One region of the Bradyrhizobium sp. SZCCHNR3119 genome, then DNA from elsewhere that is predicted to be linked to it. Evidence: predicted binding sites of a transcription regulator. Region 1 holds the regulator's gene; each other region holds the start of a gene.
What was found. Region 1 encodes HrcA, which represses chaperone genes, less so after heat shock. Its sites were predicted from a motif close to GTTAGCACTCNCNNNNNGNGAGTGCTAAC; they were not measured.
Positions count from the first base shown of each region.

Region 1 (5,431 bases):
GGCACGGACCGTGGCGCAGTCGCTCGGCGGTGCCGACGCGCTGTTGCTGGCCGATGATGGCGACGCCGTCGTCGCAACCGCCGATGCGCTCACGGCGGCGGGCGCCAATCTCCGCAACATCCAACTGCTCGGGACCGGCCTGTGGGACAATCCGCGCGTCTACGCCAGCGCCAACTTGCAGGGCGGCTTGTATGCCGCGCCGGATCCATCGGGCTTCCGCGCCTTTTCCGGCCGTTATCGCACGCGCTTCGGCTCGGAGCCGGTACGCACCGCGACGCTCGCCTATGATGCGGTGGCGCTGGTTGCGGCATTGGCGCGGACCCAAGGCCCGCAGCGCTTCGCGCCTGACGTGCTGACCAACGCATCCGGCTTTGCCGGCATCGACGGCCTGTTCCGCTTCCGCACCGACGGCACCAATGAGCGGGGGCTTGCCGTGATGCGGGTGGCATCGGCCGGTGGCCAGGCGGTTGCGGGGTCGCCGAAGAGCTTCAGCGCCACCTAAAAGATCTCGTTATTACTCGAGCATGATCTTTTTGGGAAAACCGGTCTCAACTCTTCCGGATCATGCTCTAGGCTGCGAGATCGGCCACGACTGCGTCGAGCACGGGGAACCCCTCCTGCGTCACGCGCAGCCGGCCGTCGCTATCGACGACGATCGCGCCTTCCTCGCGGAGCAGCGCAATCCGCTGCGGGTCGAGCGTACGTCCTGAAATAGCCGCGTAGCGCTTGGGATCGATGCCTTCGGCCAGCCGCAAGCCCATCAGCAGAAATTCGTCGGCGCGTTCTTCGCGGTTGAGCGCGTCGTCGATAGTCACACCATGGCCGTTGGCTTCGACCCGCATCAGCCAGGCCTCAGGGCGCTTGTCGGTCGCGGTGGCGTAGCGGACGCCGTTGATGTCGAGCCGGCCATGCGCGCCGGGTCCGATGCCGGCATATTCGTGGCCGCGCCAATAGACCAGATTGTGCCGGCATTCCGCGCCCGGTCGGGCGTGGTTGGAAATCTCGTAGGCCGGCAGGCCGTGACGGCTGCAGACCTCCTGCGTCACGTCGTAGAGTACCCGTGCCAAACCTTCGTCCGGCGTCTTCAGCTTGCCCGCGGCGTGCAGGCCGAAGAAGGGCGTGCCCTCCTCGATCGTGAGCTGGTACAGCGACAGATGCTCCGCCGCCTCGCCGATGGCGCGCTTGAGCTCCTCCGTCCACATCTGTGGCGTCTGATCGGGACGCGCGTAGATCAGGTCGAACGAATAGCGTTCGAACGTGCTGCGTGCGATCGCAACCGCATCCATGGCTTCTTGCGCCGTGTGCAAACGGCCCAGCATTTTCAGCGAGACGTCGTCGAGCGCCTGCACGCCGAGCGAGACGCGATTGACGCCGGCCGCGCGATAGCCGGCAAAGCGCGTGGCTTCGACGCTGGTCGGATTGGCTTCCAGCGTCACCTCCACATCAGCGGCGACGCGCCAATGTTTGCCGATGGCATCAAGGATGGTGCCGACGGTCTGCGGCTGCATCAGCGACGGCGTGCCGCCGCCGAGGAAGATCGATGTGACATCGCGCTGCCCAATACGTCCCGCGGTGGTCTCGATCTCGCGCGCGAACGCGCGCGCAAAGCGCTCCTGGTTAATGGCGACGTGGCGGACATGGCTGTTGAAGTCGCAATAGGGGCACTTCGACAGGCAGAACGGCCAATGCACATAGACGCCGAAAGCGGACGGATCAGGCAAGGCAGATCTCCGCAAGCTTCACGAAGGCCCGGGCACGATGCGACAGGCCGAGCCCGAGCGGCGGCAGGCCGTGCTTTTCGACCGCGGTCATCTCGCCGAATGTCCTGTCGTGGTCGTCGGGCCGGAACATGGGATCATAGCCGAAGCCTGCATTGCCGCGCGGCGGCCAGACCAGGGTGCCGTCGACGCGCGCCTCGACCTCCTCGATATGGCCGTCGGGCCAGGCCACGCACAGCGCGGAGACGAAATGCGCGCGGCGCTGCTCCGGCGACGTCGCGCCGCGTTCCTGCAACAGGCGCTCGATCTGTGTCATCGCGGCGGTGAAGTCCTTGGATGGTCCCGCCCAACGCGCCGAATAGATGCCAGGTGCGCCGTCGAGCGCCTCGACCACGATGCCGGAGTCATCGGCGAACGCCGGCAATTGCGCGGCTTTGGCCGCTGCGATCGCCTTGATGCGCGCATTGGCCTGGAACGTTTCCCCGGACTCGTCGGGTTCGCCGAGCCCCAGCTCGCCGGCCGATACTGCCTCGACCCCATGCGGCGCCAACAGCTCGCGCATCTCGGCCAGCTTGCCGGGATTGTGCGTGGCGATGACGAGGCGGCCTTCGATTTGCCGGTGCGTGTTCGTCATGCGACCGCGAGCTTTTGTAGATCGACCAGCCGGGCCACGCCCTTGCGCGCAAGCGCCATCAAGGCGAGGAACTCGGCCTCCGTGAAGGGCGTCTTCTCGGCCGTGCCCTGTACTTCGATGATGCGGCCGTCGCCAGTCATCACGAAATTGGCATCGGTCTCAGCTTCGGAATCCTCAGCATAATCGAGATCGAGCACCGGGGTTCCGTTGTAGACACCACAGGAGATCGCAGCGACATGGTCGCGCAGCACCTCGGTTTTCACCATATTGCGCGCCTTCATCCAGCTGATGCAGTCCGCGAGAGCGACCCAGGCGCCGGTGATCGATGCGGTGCGGGTGCCGCCGTCCGCCTGGAGCACGTCGCAGTCCACAGTGATCTGGCGCTCGCCGAGTGCCTCAAGGTTGATCGCGGTCCGCAGGGAGCGGCCGATCAGGCGTTGGATTTCGACCGTGCGGCCGCTCTGCTTGCCGGCCGAGGCTTCGCGCCGCGTCCGCTCCAGGGTCGCCCGCGGCAGCATGCCATATTCGGCGGTGACCCAGCCGCGGCCCTGCCCTTTCAGCCAGGGCGGCAAGCGATCCTCCAGGGTGGCAGTAACCAGCACATGGGTGTCGCCGAACTTCACTAGGCAGGACCCCTCGGCATATTTGACGACGCCACGTTCCAGGCTGACGGCGCGCAGTTCATCCGGTGCACGGCGGCTCGGCCGCATGAGAATCCTCCGAAGCAGGGTAAAATATCGGCTATGCCGAGGCCTTGTAGGGGGGGTGATCAGGACCGGCAAGGCCTTATCGTGCCCCGGACTGGCTTGCCACGGGCCTGCCGCATGGACAAATTATGGGCAATCCGGAAGGGGATAGCTGTGGCACACCACGACCCGATCAACCTGATAACACCGCCTGCCGGGCTCGCGCAGCTCAACGAGCGGTCGCGGGAGATTTTCCGGCAGATCGTCGAAAGCTATCTGGCGACCGGCGAGCCGGTCGGCTCGCGCAACCTCTCCCGCCTGATTACGGTTCCGTTGTCACCGGCCTCGGTCCGCAACGTCATGGCCGATCTCGAGCAGCTTGGCCTGATCTATGCGCCGCATACGTCCGCCGGACGGCTGCCGACTGAGCTCGGCCTGCGCTTTTTCGTCGACGCCCTGATGCAGGTGGGCGACATGACCGAAGCCGAGCGGCAATCGATCGAGGGCCAGTTGGCATCGGTCGGCCGGGCGCAATCGGTCGAGGCCGCGCTGGATGAGGCGCTGACCCGGCTCTCCGGCCTTACACGGGCGGCCGCGGTGGTCCTCACGGCCAAGTCCAATTCGCGCCTGAAGCACATCGAGTTCGTGCGGCTGGAGCCGGAACGGGCGCTGGCCGTGCTGGTGGGCGAAGATGGCCAGGTCGAGAATCGGGTCCTGACCCTGCCGCCGGGCGTTCCCTCGTCGGCTCTGACCGAGGCCTCGAACTTCCTCAATGCCCGGATCAGGGGACGGACGCTCGCCGACGCGCGGCTGGAGCTCGAGACCGCTCTGGCGCGAGATCGCGTGGAGCTTGACGAACTGGCCCAGAAGGTGATCGCCGCAGGATTTGCGAGCTGGTCCGGCGGTGACAATGATGACAGGCAGCTGATCGTTCGCGGCCATGCCAATCTCCTCGACGATCTGCACGCCCTCGAAGATCTCGAGCGCGTGCGCCAGCTGTTCGATGATCTCGAGGCCAAGCGCGGCGTGATCGATCTGCTCGGCCGGGCGGAAAATGCGGAAGGCGTCCGCATCTTCATCGGCTCCGAGAACAAGCTGTTCTCGCTGTCGGGTTCGTCGACCATCGCGGCACCTTATACCGATGCGAGGGGTCGCATCGTCGGTGTGCTCGGCGTGATCGGTCCGACGCGGCTGAATTATGCGCGGGTGATCCCGACCGTCGACTATGCCGCGCGTCTGGTCAGCCGGCTTCTGGGTGGCTGATGAGGGCAACAGCGGGGTTGCTCGACCGTGACTTCGTCGGCCAAGTCCATGCTGTGCTTGATTTTCGGCGCTCAAAGCACGATATCCCGGCCGACACACCCCCCTTCCAGTTGATTTTGCGAGAAGTCTGTCCATGACCGATCCCGACCTGCAGAAGAACGATCCGGCGAACCCGGCGCAGGCCAACGAACCCGTCGTTTCCAGGCCTTATGTGATGCCCGACGATCCCGAGACCGGCTCTGTGGAGGCATTGGCCAAGGAGGCCGCCGAGGCCCGGGACAAGATGCTGCGGACGCTGGCGGAGATGGAAAATCTGCGCAAGCGCACGGCGCGGGAAGTTGCCGACGCGCGCATGTACGGCATCACGGGCTTTGCCCGCGATGTACTCGATATCGCGGACAATCTGCAGCGTGCGCTCGATGCGGTGCCGGCAGAAGCGCGGGCCGCAGCCGACCCCGGTCTGAAAGCGCTGATCGAAGGCGTCGAGCTGACGGAGCGCTCGCTGCACAACACGCTGGAGAAGAACGGCGTGAAGAAGCTGGATCCGTCCGGCCAGAAGTTCGATCCGAATTTTCATCAGGCGATGTACGAGGTTCCTGATCCGTCGGTACCCTCCGGCACGGTCGTTCAGGTGGTCCAGGCGGGCTATACGATCGGCGAGCGCGTGCTGCGGCCGGCCTTGGTCGGCGTATCCAAGGGCGGACCGAAGGCTGCGCCGGCGGCTGCAAACACGGATGAACCCAACAGCGCGGCTTGATTTTCCGCTCAGTGCTCGGCCGCTTTCGTCAACGATCGACGGATGACGAATGTGAAGCCACGGTGTCGTGCCGTGGCTTCCGGCTGCGTAGCGATCGCAACGCGGTCCGGATCTTCTCCGGAGCTCCTGAAACAAAGCCTTAATGGCGCTTGGCTACGGTCCCGAGAGTTGCGGGGGTGTACGCCATGGCTATGAATATCCATACCGCGCCCCGGCCGATCTGCAGGCCGGAGGTGGACCGGACCTTAGCCCTGCAATGGGGCGCGATCGTTGCGGCGTTCAGCGCAGCGATCGTGATGCGCCACATTGTGGCGGCGAGCCCCGACGTGAGCTGGCTGCTGATTGCGGGCGAGCGCTGGCTCGACGGGCAGCG
Region 1 is NZ_JAUEUV010000001.1:2,744,242-2,749,672, forward strand. It holds gene QX034_RS12780 (penicillin-binding protein activator) at 1-502, shown strand, start outside; gene hemW (radical SAM family heme chaperone HemW) at 570-1,721, opposite strand; gene rdgB (RdgB/HAM1 family non-canonical purine NTP pyrophosphatase) at 1,714-2,352, opposite strand; gene rph (ribonuclease PH) at 2,349-3,062, opposite strand; gene hrcA (heat-inducible transcriptional repressor HrcA) at 3,213-4,301, shown strand; gene grpE (nucleotide exchange factor GrpE) at 4,435-5,058, shown strand; gene QX034_RS12810 (hypothetical protein) at 5,244-5,431, shown strand, end outside.

Region 2 (5,431 bases), 1.4 Mb from region 1:
CTGCATTCGATCGTGCTGGCCTGCCTGGTCGGCATCTTCGTGACGCTGCAGGCTTACGTCTATCCGTTCACGGCGATGGTGCTGAAGTAAAGCCGCTTCACTTTGGAAAAATCCCCGCGCGAGGCCAGCTCGCGCGGGGATTGCTATTTTTGGGTCACAATTATGCGGGAGCCGTGCCGCCGCCGTGATCGCCAGTGGATGAAGGCGAACGTTGAACGATCGAGAGGGGGCTATGGTTTCTGTGAAGCGAGGGGCTGCTGGATGCGTGGCCGTGTTGTTTGTCGCGATAGCAGGCTTGCAGGCGGCCCGTGCCGACGCGGGCTTTCCATTCGGCATGGAGATGACCCTCGACGCGCTGCCGCAACCTGGATCGAAGCGGGTGCCCGATCTCGATATTGGCGACAACGGCGAGACCGTGCTGGAGCTGTGGTGCAAAGGCGCGAAAGGGCAGTTCTCGGTCGCGGGCGACAGCGTGATTTTCCTGGCCAGAACCATCGAGGATCGCAATTGCCCGGCCTCGCGCGCGCAGGCCGATGACGAGCTGATTGCCGCACTGACGGCAGCAACGAATTGGAAACGGCAGGGTGATTCGATCTTCTTCGTCGGACCGAAGACGCTTCACTTTCGGCTCAATACCAATTGAGCCCGTGGACGCGCCCGGTCGCAGGTTCGGCTGCGACCGAGCGGATCGGGTCCGCAGTTATTTCCAGACGGAGTTGTCGGCGTCCCAGCGTTTCGCCTTCAGCACCTTGGCCAGCTCAGCGATGGTGCCGCCATCGTCGCGTTGGTCGCCTTCCTCGTCCCCGGACGATTCCTCCGCCAGGATCAATTTTGTGCCGCCGGCCTCGTCCACCGTGGTCGTGACGGGACTGCCGACCCACAACATCAAGGCATCCGATTCACCCGGCTTGTCCGGTGCGACCAAGCCGGTGACTTCGATGACCTCGGTGAGATCGAGGCCCGGCATCAACTGGCTCGGCCGCTTGAAGGTGAGCTTCATCTTGCCGGAGACAGGGCTCCAGGTCGTAGCCACGGCCTTGGCGCCGTAGCTCTTGGCGAGCACGTCGGAGACCGTCGCTGCCAGTTTGTCCCGGTTGATCTTGTCGCCATCGCGCCAGTCGGCCGCGGCGAAACGCAAGGTGCGGTCCATCTCGACGGCACCCGCCGTCCAGCCGGCAGTGACGACTCCGTTCATCGTTCGCGCCTTGGCGATCAGCGCCGGGGCGCGATCGGGATCGACGGTCATGCTGATGGTCTGCTCACCCGCACGCAGCGCATCGCAGCCAACGGTCAGGCTGGACAGCCCGAGCTCGACGTCTTGGCCCCTGAGGCTCTTCAGGAAATCGAGCGCCGCATCCAGCTTGATGCGCACGGCGACGGCTTCCGGCGACACGTCGGTGAAATCCTTCGGCTGCGCAACGATACCGTCGTCGGTCGACTGACTGTCCTGGAACTCCTTTTCGCTGATGTCGGAATTGTCCGTCGAGGCAACTTCCGTGACCGTCTTGCCGACCGTGATCTGGCCGCGGAATTCGAACGTGTCGCCGCTGGCCTTCTGGGTCAGCTTGACCGATACGGGATCCTTGGTGCCGTTGCTCTGCGCGGTGCCGGTCAGTGTCTGGCCGTTCACCGCCAGATTGGCCACGAAGCGATCCTTGCGTTCGGAATTCTTCTCCACCGGATAGCAGACATCCAGCGTCGCCGCGGTGATTGTCTTGCCCTGCCTGGTTTCCTTCAGGATCACATCCGCATTGCCGTCCATCAGCCCGTCGATCGCGGTGAAGTATCTGGTCTCGCTCGTGCTTGGGGCAGTCTTGCCCACCTTGCTCTGGGACCAACCGAGTTCCGGCACTGCCGCGACAACCACGGCACCAGCAAGCAAAATCGCGCGCATCATGAAAATCCTGCTTTGGGTAAGAATCGAATGACCCGAATGTCCCGACTTCGAGGTCCGCTACATATCCGCCGTGATCCGCCTTAAGCAAATCGCGTGTGGCGAATTTGAAGTTCCGAACGGTTGGTCCGCGCCTCACTCATCTTTCGCAAGAAAAAGGCCGCCCGGAGGCGGCCTTCGTCATCTCTGGCAGGTGCGAAAGGGCAGGCTCAGAAGCCCATGCCGCCCATCCCACCCATGCCGCCGCCGGCCGGCATGGCCGGTGCCGGCTCCTTCGGCAGCTCGGCGACCATGGCCTCGGTGGTGACCAGGAGGCCGGCGACCGACGAGGCGTCCTGCAGCGCGGTGCGGACCACCTTGGCCGGGTCGATGATGCCCTTGGCGACCATGTCGACATAGTCCTCGGTCTGGGCGTCGAAGCCGAAGGTCTCGGACTTCTCATCCAGGATCTTGCCGACCACGATGGAGCCCTCGACGCCGGCGTTCTCGGAGATCTGGCGAATCGGAGCCTCGAGCGCCTTCAGCACGATGTTGATGCCGGCCTGGACGTCCGAATTGGCGTTGGTGATGCGGCCGACCGCCTTCTTGGCGCGCAGCAGCGCGACGCCGCCGCCGGGGACGATGCCTTCCTGCACCGCGGCGCGGGTCGCGTTGAGGGCGTCCTCGACGCGGTCCTTCTTCTCCTTGACCTCGATCTCGGTGGCACCGCCGACCCGGATCACCGCCACGCCGCCGGCGAGCTTGGCCAGCCGCTCCTGCAGCTTCTCGCGGTCGTAGTCCGAGGTGGTCTCCTCGATCTGCGCCTTGATCTGGCCGACGCGCGCCTCGATGTCGGCCTTCTTGCCGGCGCCGTTGACGATCGTGGTGTTCTCCTTGTCGATCACGACCTTCTTGGCGCGGCCGAGCATCTTGATGGTGACGTTCTCGAGCTTCATGCCGAGGTCTTCCGAGATCAGCTGACCGCCGGTCAGGATCGCGATGTCCTCGAGCATGGCCTTGCGGCGATCGCCGAAGCCCGGCGCCTTGACGGCGGCGACCTTGAGGCCGCCGCGCAGGCGGTTGACGACCAGGGTCGCGAGCGCCTCGCCCTCGACGTCCTCGGCGATGATCAGCAGCGGACGGCCCGACTGCACCACGGCTTCGAGCACCGGCAGCATCGCCTGCAGGCCGGACAGCTTCTTCTCGTGCAGCAGCACGTAGACGTCGTCGAGCTCGGCGGTCATCTTCTCGGCGTTGGTGACGAAGTAGGGCGAGAGATAGCCGCGGTCGAACTTCATGCCTTCGACGATGTCGACCTCGGTATCGAGCGACTTGTTCTCCTCGACCGTGATGACGCCCTCGTTGCCGACCTTCTGCATCGCCTGGGCGATCATCTTGCCGATCGCGGCGTCGCCATTGGCGGAGATGGTGCCGACCTGGGCGACCTCGGAGGACGAGGCGACCGGCTTGGCGCGCTTTTCGATGTCCTTGATCACGGCGGCCACCGCGATGTCGATGCCGCGCTTGAGATCCATCGGGTTCATGCCGGCGGCAACCGCCTTGGCGCCCTCGCGCACGATGGCCTGGGCCAGCACGGTCGCGGTGGTGGTGCCGTCACCGGCGGTGTCGTTGGTCTTGGAGGCGACCTCGCGCAGCATCTGCGCGCCCATGTTCTCGAACTTGTCCTCCAGCTCGATCTCCTTGGCGACGGTGACGCCGTCCTTGGTGATGCGGGGGGCGCCGAAGCTCTTCTCGATCACGACGTTGCGGCCCTTCGGACCCAGCGTGACCTTGACGGCGTTGGCGAGAATGTCGACGCCGCGCAGCATGCGATCGCGCGCGTCTCCGGCGAATTTGACGTCCTTGGCTGCCATTTTTGAATGTTCCTCTGGTGGGACCTCATCGCCAGGGCTGTGTCCGCCCTTCGGTGGCTGATGAGGTTTGCAAAATCTGTCGCCCCGTCGCGCTTGGACGCGCGGGGCGCGAAGGGGATCAGGCCAGCACGCCCATGATGTCGGACTCCTTCATGATCAGGAGTTCCTCGCCGTCGAGCTTGACTTCGGTGCCGGACCACTTGCCGAACAGCACGCGATCGCCGACCTTGAGGTCGATCGGCACCAGCTTGCCGCTTTCATCGCGGCCGCCGGGGCCGACAGCCACCACTTCGCCCTGCGAGGGCTTTTCCTTGGCGGTGTCGGGGATGATGATGCCGCCCTTGGTCTTCTCCTCGGCGCTGATACGCTTCACCACGACGCGGTCGTGCAGCGGACGAAATTTCGATTTGGCCATGACGTTTCCCTTTGCGGGCGCTTCGAACGGGGTTGCTGTCGGAAAAGAATCTGAATGCGGCCACATTTAGCGCGAAGCTGGCGCCAACTGACTCGCCCCTTTGGCAATCGTGCCCTCCGAGTGCTAAGGTCGCTCGGGAAATATGGCTTGACGCCGATCCTGTCAAGCAAACCGGTTAAGCCGTTCTTGAGGCTGTTATAAGATGCTACCTGGGGTAAACCATGGTGGCGAGGCAACGGCGGCATCCGACGTCGTTGCCCTTGCGCCTGATTTGCGCTTGGTTGCCGGACGGGGCAGCCATGATCTTGTTTCTAAGGGGATCCCATGAAGAGTTCACGGTGCGCGCGGGCGGTTGCCAATCTGGGAATCGCTTCAGCGCTCACGATCTTTCTCGCCGCGTGCAGCAGCTTCAGCCTATCGCCCTCGGCTCCCGTCGCGCCCGAACCCGGCGTCGAACCTGAGGTCCCGTCGACGATCCGCCCCGATGAGCTGGTCGGCAAGTGGGGGCTCGCCTCGTATCAGAACCCCACCGACCGCGCGCGCACCGAGAAGATGGCGGTGGCGCAGTGCAAGCAGCCCTATACGATCGGGGCCGGCACTTCGGGCGGCGTGGTGATGCATCTCGCCGATCAGGCCACGCCGCAGGAGCTGCGGCTGAAAGGCTCATCCAGCGGCAAGAACTATATCGGCCCGGCCGGGCCTCCCGGCGGCGAGCAGGATCGCGAGGTGCTGTCGTTCGACGGGCGGGTGCTGGTGACCCGTTTCGTCGACAAGGATGCCGCGACCCGCTACGGCAACATGGTCTATGTCCGTTGTGGGCCGCGGGCCTGACGATCGAACCGACCGTTGGACGGTCTTCATCCATCAAAATGAAAAACGCCGGCATTGTGCCGGCGTTTTGTCTCTCGCCCTGACGCCGGCCCCTCCGTCCGGCGCGGTCGATGGCTCAGTTGAACATGGCGTCGATGTCGTCCTGCGAGGCATGGCCGACCTCGCCTTCAGCCTTCGGGCCGTTGAGCAGGCGCGCATCGCCCTCGCGGGTGTCCACGATCGGAGGGGTATGCGCCTTGATGGCGTCGACGCCGCCCCAGATCTCCATCATCACCACGATGTGGTGCTCGATGAATTTCATCGTGGTCATCACCTTGTTGATGCGCTGACCGGTGAGGTCCTGGAAGTTACAGGCCTCGAAGATCGAGACCACGCGCTCCTGGATATCCTCGGAAAGGATTCGCTGCTGATCCGCCGAGTCGACCTTGGCTAGCGCGC
Region 2 is NZ_JAUEUV010000001.1:1,314,613-1,320,043, reverse strand. It holds gene QX034_RS06390 (L-lactate permease) at 1-90, shown strand, start outside; gene QX034_RS06385 (hypothetical protein) at 233-643, shown strand; gene QX034_RS06380 (hypothetical protein) at 701-1,894, opposite strand; gene groL (chaperonin GroEL) at 2,104-3,747, opposite strand; gene groES (co-chaperone GroES) at 3,866-4,162, opposite strand; gene QX034_RS06365 (hypothetical protein) at 4,487-4,993, shown strand; gene QX034_RS06360 (protein phosphatase CheZ) at 5,109-5,431, opposite strand, start outside.
Region 2: the regulator HrcA is predicted to act here: its motif matches at 4,262-4,290, upstream of groES (co-chaperone GroES).

Region 3 (5,431 bases), 2.7 Mb from region 1:
TCGACGGAACGTTGCGTCAAACTCAAGCGTCATTCCGGGGCGCGCGTAGCGCGAGCCCGGAATCCATAACACAGGTTTCAATTGTGGATTCGCGCCAGCAGCGATGCATGGCTCAACTGAATTTTCTATCCAAACAGAAAGGGCGCGGTTTGCACCGCGCCCTTCGTATTCGAGAGAGGAACGGACCTTAGAAGTCCATGCCGCCCATGCCGCCGCCCGGAGGCATCGCGGGGCCGCCGGCGTTCTTCTTCGGCAGCTCGGCGACCATCGCTTCGGTCGTGATCAGCAGCGCAGCCACGGAGGCCGCGTTCTGGATCGCGGCGCGAACCACCTTGGTCGGGTCGATGATGCCCTTGGACACCATGTTCACGTACTCGCCGGTCTGGCTGTCGAAGCCATAGGCGTACTGCTCCTTCTCCAGGATCTTGCCGACGATGACCGAGCCGTCCTCGCCCGCGTTGATGGCGATCTGGCGGGCCGGGGCGGAGAGCGCCTTGCGGACGATCTCGATGCCGGTTTTCTGGTCGTCGTTCTTGGTGCGCAGGCCCTTGAGCTGCTCGGAAGCACGGAGCAGGGCGACGCCGCCGCCCGGCAGGATGCCTTCCTCGACAGCCGCGCGGGTCGCATGCATCGCGTCATCCACGCGATCCTTGCGCTCCTTGACCTCGACCTCGGTCGCGCCGCCGACGCGGATCACCGCGACGCCGCCCGCGAGCTTGGCCAGACGCTCCTGCAGCTTCTCACGGTCGTAGTCCGAGGTGGTCTCCTCGATCTGCGCCTTGATCTGCTGAACGCGCGCCTCGATGTCGGCCTTCTTGCCGCCGCCGCTGACGATGGTGGTGTTCTCCTTGTCGATCATCACCTTCTTGGCGCGGCCAAGCATGTTCAGCGTCACGTTTTCGAGCTTGATGCCGAGATCTTCCGAGATCGCCTGGCCGCCGGTCAGGATCGCGATGTCCTGCAGCATGGCCTTGCGGCGATCGCCGAAGCCCGGAGCCTTGACGGCCGCGACCTTCAGGCCGCCGCGGAGGCGGTTGACGACCAGGGTGGCCAGCGCCTCGCCCTCGACGTCCTCAGCCACGATCACGAGCGGCTTGCCGGTCTGCACGACGGCTTCGAGCAGCGGCAGCAGCTCGTTCAGCGACGACAGCTTCTTCTCGTTGATCAGGATGTAGGCGTCGTCCATCTCGACGCGCATCTTGTCGGCGTTGGTGACGAAGTAGGGCGAGATGTAGCCGCGGTCGAACTGCATGCCCTCGACGACGTCGAGCTCGGTCTCCAGCGACTTGGCTTCCTCGACGGTGATGACACCCTCGTTGCCGACCTTCTTCATGGCGTCGGCGAGGAACTTGCCGATCTCGGCGTCGCCGTTGGCGGAGATGGTGCCGACCTGGGCGATCTCGTCGTTCGACGTGACCTTCTTGGAGTTCTTGACGAGGTCGGCAACGACCGCCTCGACCGCGAGGTCGATGCCGCGCTTCAGATCCATCGGGTTCATGCCGGCGGCAACCGCCTTGGCGCCTTCACGCACGATGGCCTGGGCCAGCACGGTCGCGGTGGTGGTGCCGTCGCCGGCCGCATCAGCGGACTTCGAGGCGACTTCGCGCACCATCTGCGCGCCCATGTTCTCGAACTTGTCGTCGAGCTCGATCTCCTTGGCGACGGTGACGCCGTCCTTGGTGATGCGCGGGGCGCCGAACGACTTGTCGAGGACGACGTTGCGGCCCTTCGGACCGAGCGTGACCTTCACGGCATTGGCGAGAATGTCCACGCCGCGCAGCATGCGGTCGCGAGCATCGACGCCGAACTTCACGTCTTTGGCTGACATATTGGATTTCCCTGAGTTGAAATGTCTGTCTCACCCTTTCGCGGGGCGCCCGCGGGGCGCTCCTCAGGGGTGAGCGTGCGAGCGTGGGGTTAGGCGGCCTTCTTCTTGGCGCCGGCGTCGGTCAGCACACCCATGATGTCGCTTTCCTTCATGATCAGCAGCTCCTGGCCGTCGATCTTGACTTCGGTGCCAGACCACTTGCCGAACAGCACGCGGTCACCGACCTGAACGTCGAGCGGGACCAGCTTGCCGCTCTCGTCGCGGGCACCGGGGCCCACAGCGATGACTTCGCCCTGCGAGGGCTTTTCCTTGGCCGAGTCGGGGATGATGATGCCGCCAGCGGTCTTCTCTTCGGCGTCGATGCGCTTGACCACGACGCGGTCGTGAAGCGGACGGAAAGCCATACAGTCCTCCTAAGCTATTGAGGCAATTATCAGTTTCTGGAGATTGGCAGTCGATGCCAGCGAGTGCCAGCCCTGCCGCGCAGGACATAGGCGAGAGTTCTGGGGCCGGCAAGGGCTTGTAGCAGAAAAATTAGCAGTCAACCGCGGCGTCTGCCAGAAGGTCCCGGCATCGTTAACCGGGCCGGAACAGATCGGGAAACCCCGTATTAGCACCTGGGCTAAGTCGCTGCTAATGCAGGAAATTTCAACAACCCGTTAAACATTTAGGCTTGTGATGGATTGAGGTCATGCGTCACATTTCTCTCACGTGAGCGCATTTTCACCCGGGTGGCTCGATCCCGGTGGCCACGCCGGAATGCGCTTCCACAGAATGGAGGTTGGCATGGTGTCGAAGGTTGCCGTTTCCGAGGATTTTCGGAAACAGATCTTGGGTTACGGGCTGACGACGGCGCAGATCCTGTATCGGATGCCGGATCATCCCTCGCTGCTCCAGACCTACGTCTGGCAGAATTACGACCTGTTTCCGAAATTCCCCGCGCTGCAGGATTTCCTCAGCTTCTGGCAGAAGAAGCTCGAAGGGCCGCTGTTCTCCGTCACGGTCGCGCATTCCAAGCTGATCAAGCCGGCCGAGCTGCGCGCCGTCGACGGCGTGTTCCGGCTGCACTGAGCGGTAACCACAACCACGGTGTCATTCCGGGGCGTGCGCAGCACGAGCCCGGAATCTATACTCCCGATCGTGGTTATGGATTCCAGGCTCGGCCCTTCGGGCCGCCCCGGAATGACGACCTATCTTGGAGCGCCACTGGGCCCATCCGACGAACGGCTTGAATTGTGCTACCCTTCGCGACGCGAGGAAACAGAAGGGAGAGCACGATGGCCACCAAGAGCCGCGCGAAGAAGCCCGCATCACGCACCGCCGCGAAAGCGGCGACGCGCAAGACATCGTCCCGCAAGAGCGCCAAGACCAAAGCCAAATCCGCTGCGAGCAAACCCGGCGCACGCCGATCGCTTGCAAGCAAAGGCGCTGTTGCGCCGGTTGCGCGGCGGCCGAAGCAGAAGGTCGCCGTCAGCCATCATCGCGAGGAGGACTTCAAGGCCGACGGTCTGCGCGCTTACGCGCATTATCGCGACCTCGGCATTGCGGATGCGACCCATGGGCTCGCCCGCGCCCATGTCATCCGCCTGCTGCCGCCATGTGATCCCCGGGAAGTCGCCAAGCTGCACACGCACGACGTCGAATTCCAGATGGTCTACGTGCTCAAGGGTTGGGTGAAGAGCTATCTCGAAGGCGTCGGCGAAACGCTGATGAAAGCGGGCAGCGCCTGGACCCAGCCGCCGCGCATTCGCCACATGATCCTCGACTACTCCGATGACGTGGAGCTCTTGGAGGTAATCCTGCCGGCCGATTTCAAAACGGTCGAAATTACGGCGTGACAACACGCTGAAACAATAATTAGACATGAATCGCTGCTTCGCTTAGTCCGTGAGTTTTGAAGCGGGGGAAGCGAACGGCTGTTGTCGTGCAACACACGGGCACGCGCAGTTCTGCGTCCTTTCTTCGCGTCGCGAGGAGGGGCGAAGAGGTGACATCGTATCGCGAGGATATCGATTGGCTGCGCGCGATCGCGGTGCTCTCGGTCATCGCCTTTCATTTCGAGGCGCCGGGAATCTTCGGCGGCTTCGTCGGCGTCGATATCTTCTTCGTCATCTCCGGCTACCTGATTACCGGCATCATCCAGGGCGAGATCGCGCAAGGCCGCTTCTCCCTCGCGCGCTTTTACGAGCGGCGGGTCCGCCGGCTGCTGCCGGCGCTCTACGTCATGGTGGCGCTGAGCGCGATTCCGACGTTCCACTTTCTCCTCAGCTCCGAGCGCATGGAATTCTTCCGCTCGGCCGCGGCGGTGGTCAGCTTCACGGCGAACATCTTCTTCTGGTGGCAATCGGGCTATTTCGACCATGCGGCAGTGGAGAAGCCGCTGTTGCATACGTGGTCGCTGGGCGTGGAGGAGCAGTTCTATCTGGTGCTGCCGCTCGTCGTCTGGGGCGTCGTGCGGCTCGCACAAGGCCGCCGCGTGGTGCTGCCGTTCACCTTGGCCGCGTTGGCCGTCGCTTCCTTTGCGTTCAGTCTGGTGTTGATGCGCGACGGCGCGTCCGCGACCGCCTTCTTCATGAGCCCGCCGCGCGCGTGGGAATTCCTGGCCGGCAGCCTCGTCGCCATGCCCGGCATGCCGGCGCCATGGCCGGGGCTCGCGCAGCGAAGCGCTCGAGGATTGTCGCTGCTCTTGATGGCGATCCCGATCCTGTCGCTACGGCCGGGGCCCGGATTCCCGGGCCTCGATGCCCTGTCGCCCTGCATCGGCGCGGCGCTGTTCATCTGGAGCGGCATCGGAGTCGCGAATGGCAAGCGCAGTGCCCTGTCGCCGCTGACGCTCGCGCAGTTCTTCGGCCGCATCTCCTATTCGCTTTATCTCTGGCACTGGCCGTTGTTCGCGTTTGCGCGCTTCGCCAAGCCGGGCCTTGTGCTCGATGGCCGGGAAAAAGCTGCCCTGTTCGCAGTGACGGTCGCAGTGTCGTATCTGTCCTGGCGCTTGGTCGAGCAGCCGTTTCGCAACCGCGCTTTGGCTCCGACACCGCGGGCGGCCTTCAGCATGGCGGCGCTCGCAAGCCTGCTGCTGCTCGTCGGCACCGTTGCGGGATTGGTGTTCGGCAGCACCAGTTCGGAGGCCGATCGCGCCGCGGCGCGGCTCGACGCCTACAACGACTACGACATGAAGCCGGTCTATCGCTATGGCACCTGCTTCACGACCCCGGATGGACGGCTCGGCGAGGCCTGTCTCGCCGCGGTGTCCGGCAAGACCAACCTGCTGTTGTGGGGCGACAGTCTGGCCGCGCACTACTATCACGGGCTGAACGGGCGTCTCGATCGTCAGGCCGTCAATATCATGCAGGCGACGCAGCCGTCCTGCATGCCGACCCTGAGTGCGGAGACGCAAGCTCTCGCCTCCTGCCGCGCCTTCGCCGCGCAGATGCGGGACTACTTCGGAAGCCACAAGCCCGACCTTGTGGTGATGTCGGCGGACTGGCTGGAATATGCCCGGCCGCCGCGCTTTGCCGGAATGGTCGCCGATCTCAAGCACACCATCGCGCGGCTGAACGATGCCGGCATTCCGATCGTCCTGCTCGGCCCCGCCATCCAGTA
Region 3 is NZ_JAUEUV010000001.1:5,448,084-5,453,514, forward strand. It holds gene groL (chaperonin GroEL) at 188-1,828, opposite strand; gene groES (co-chaperone GroES) at 1,918-2,232, opposite strand; gene QX034_RS25050 (usg protein) at 2,615-2,899, shown strand; gene QX034_RS25055 (cupin domain-containing protein) at 3,106-3,666, shown strand; gene QX034_RS25060 (acyltransferase family protein) at 3,816-5,431, shown strand, end outside.
Region 3: the regulator HrcA is predicted to act here: its motif matches at 2,275-2,303, upstream of groES (co-chaperone GroES).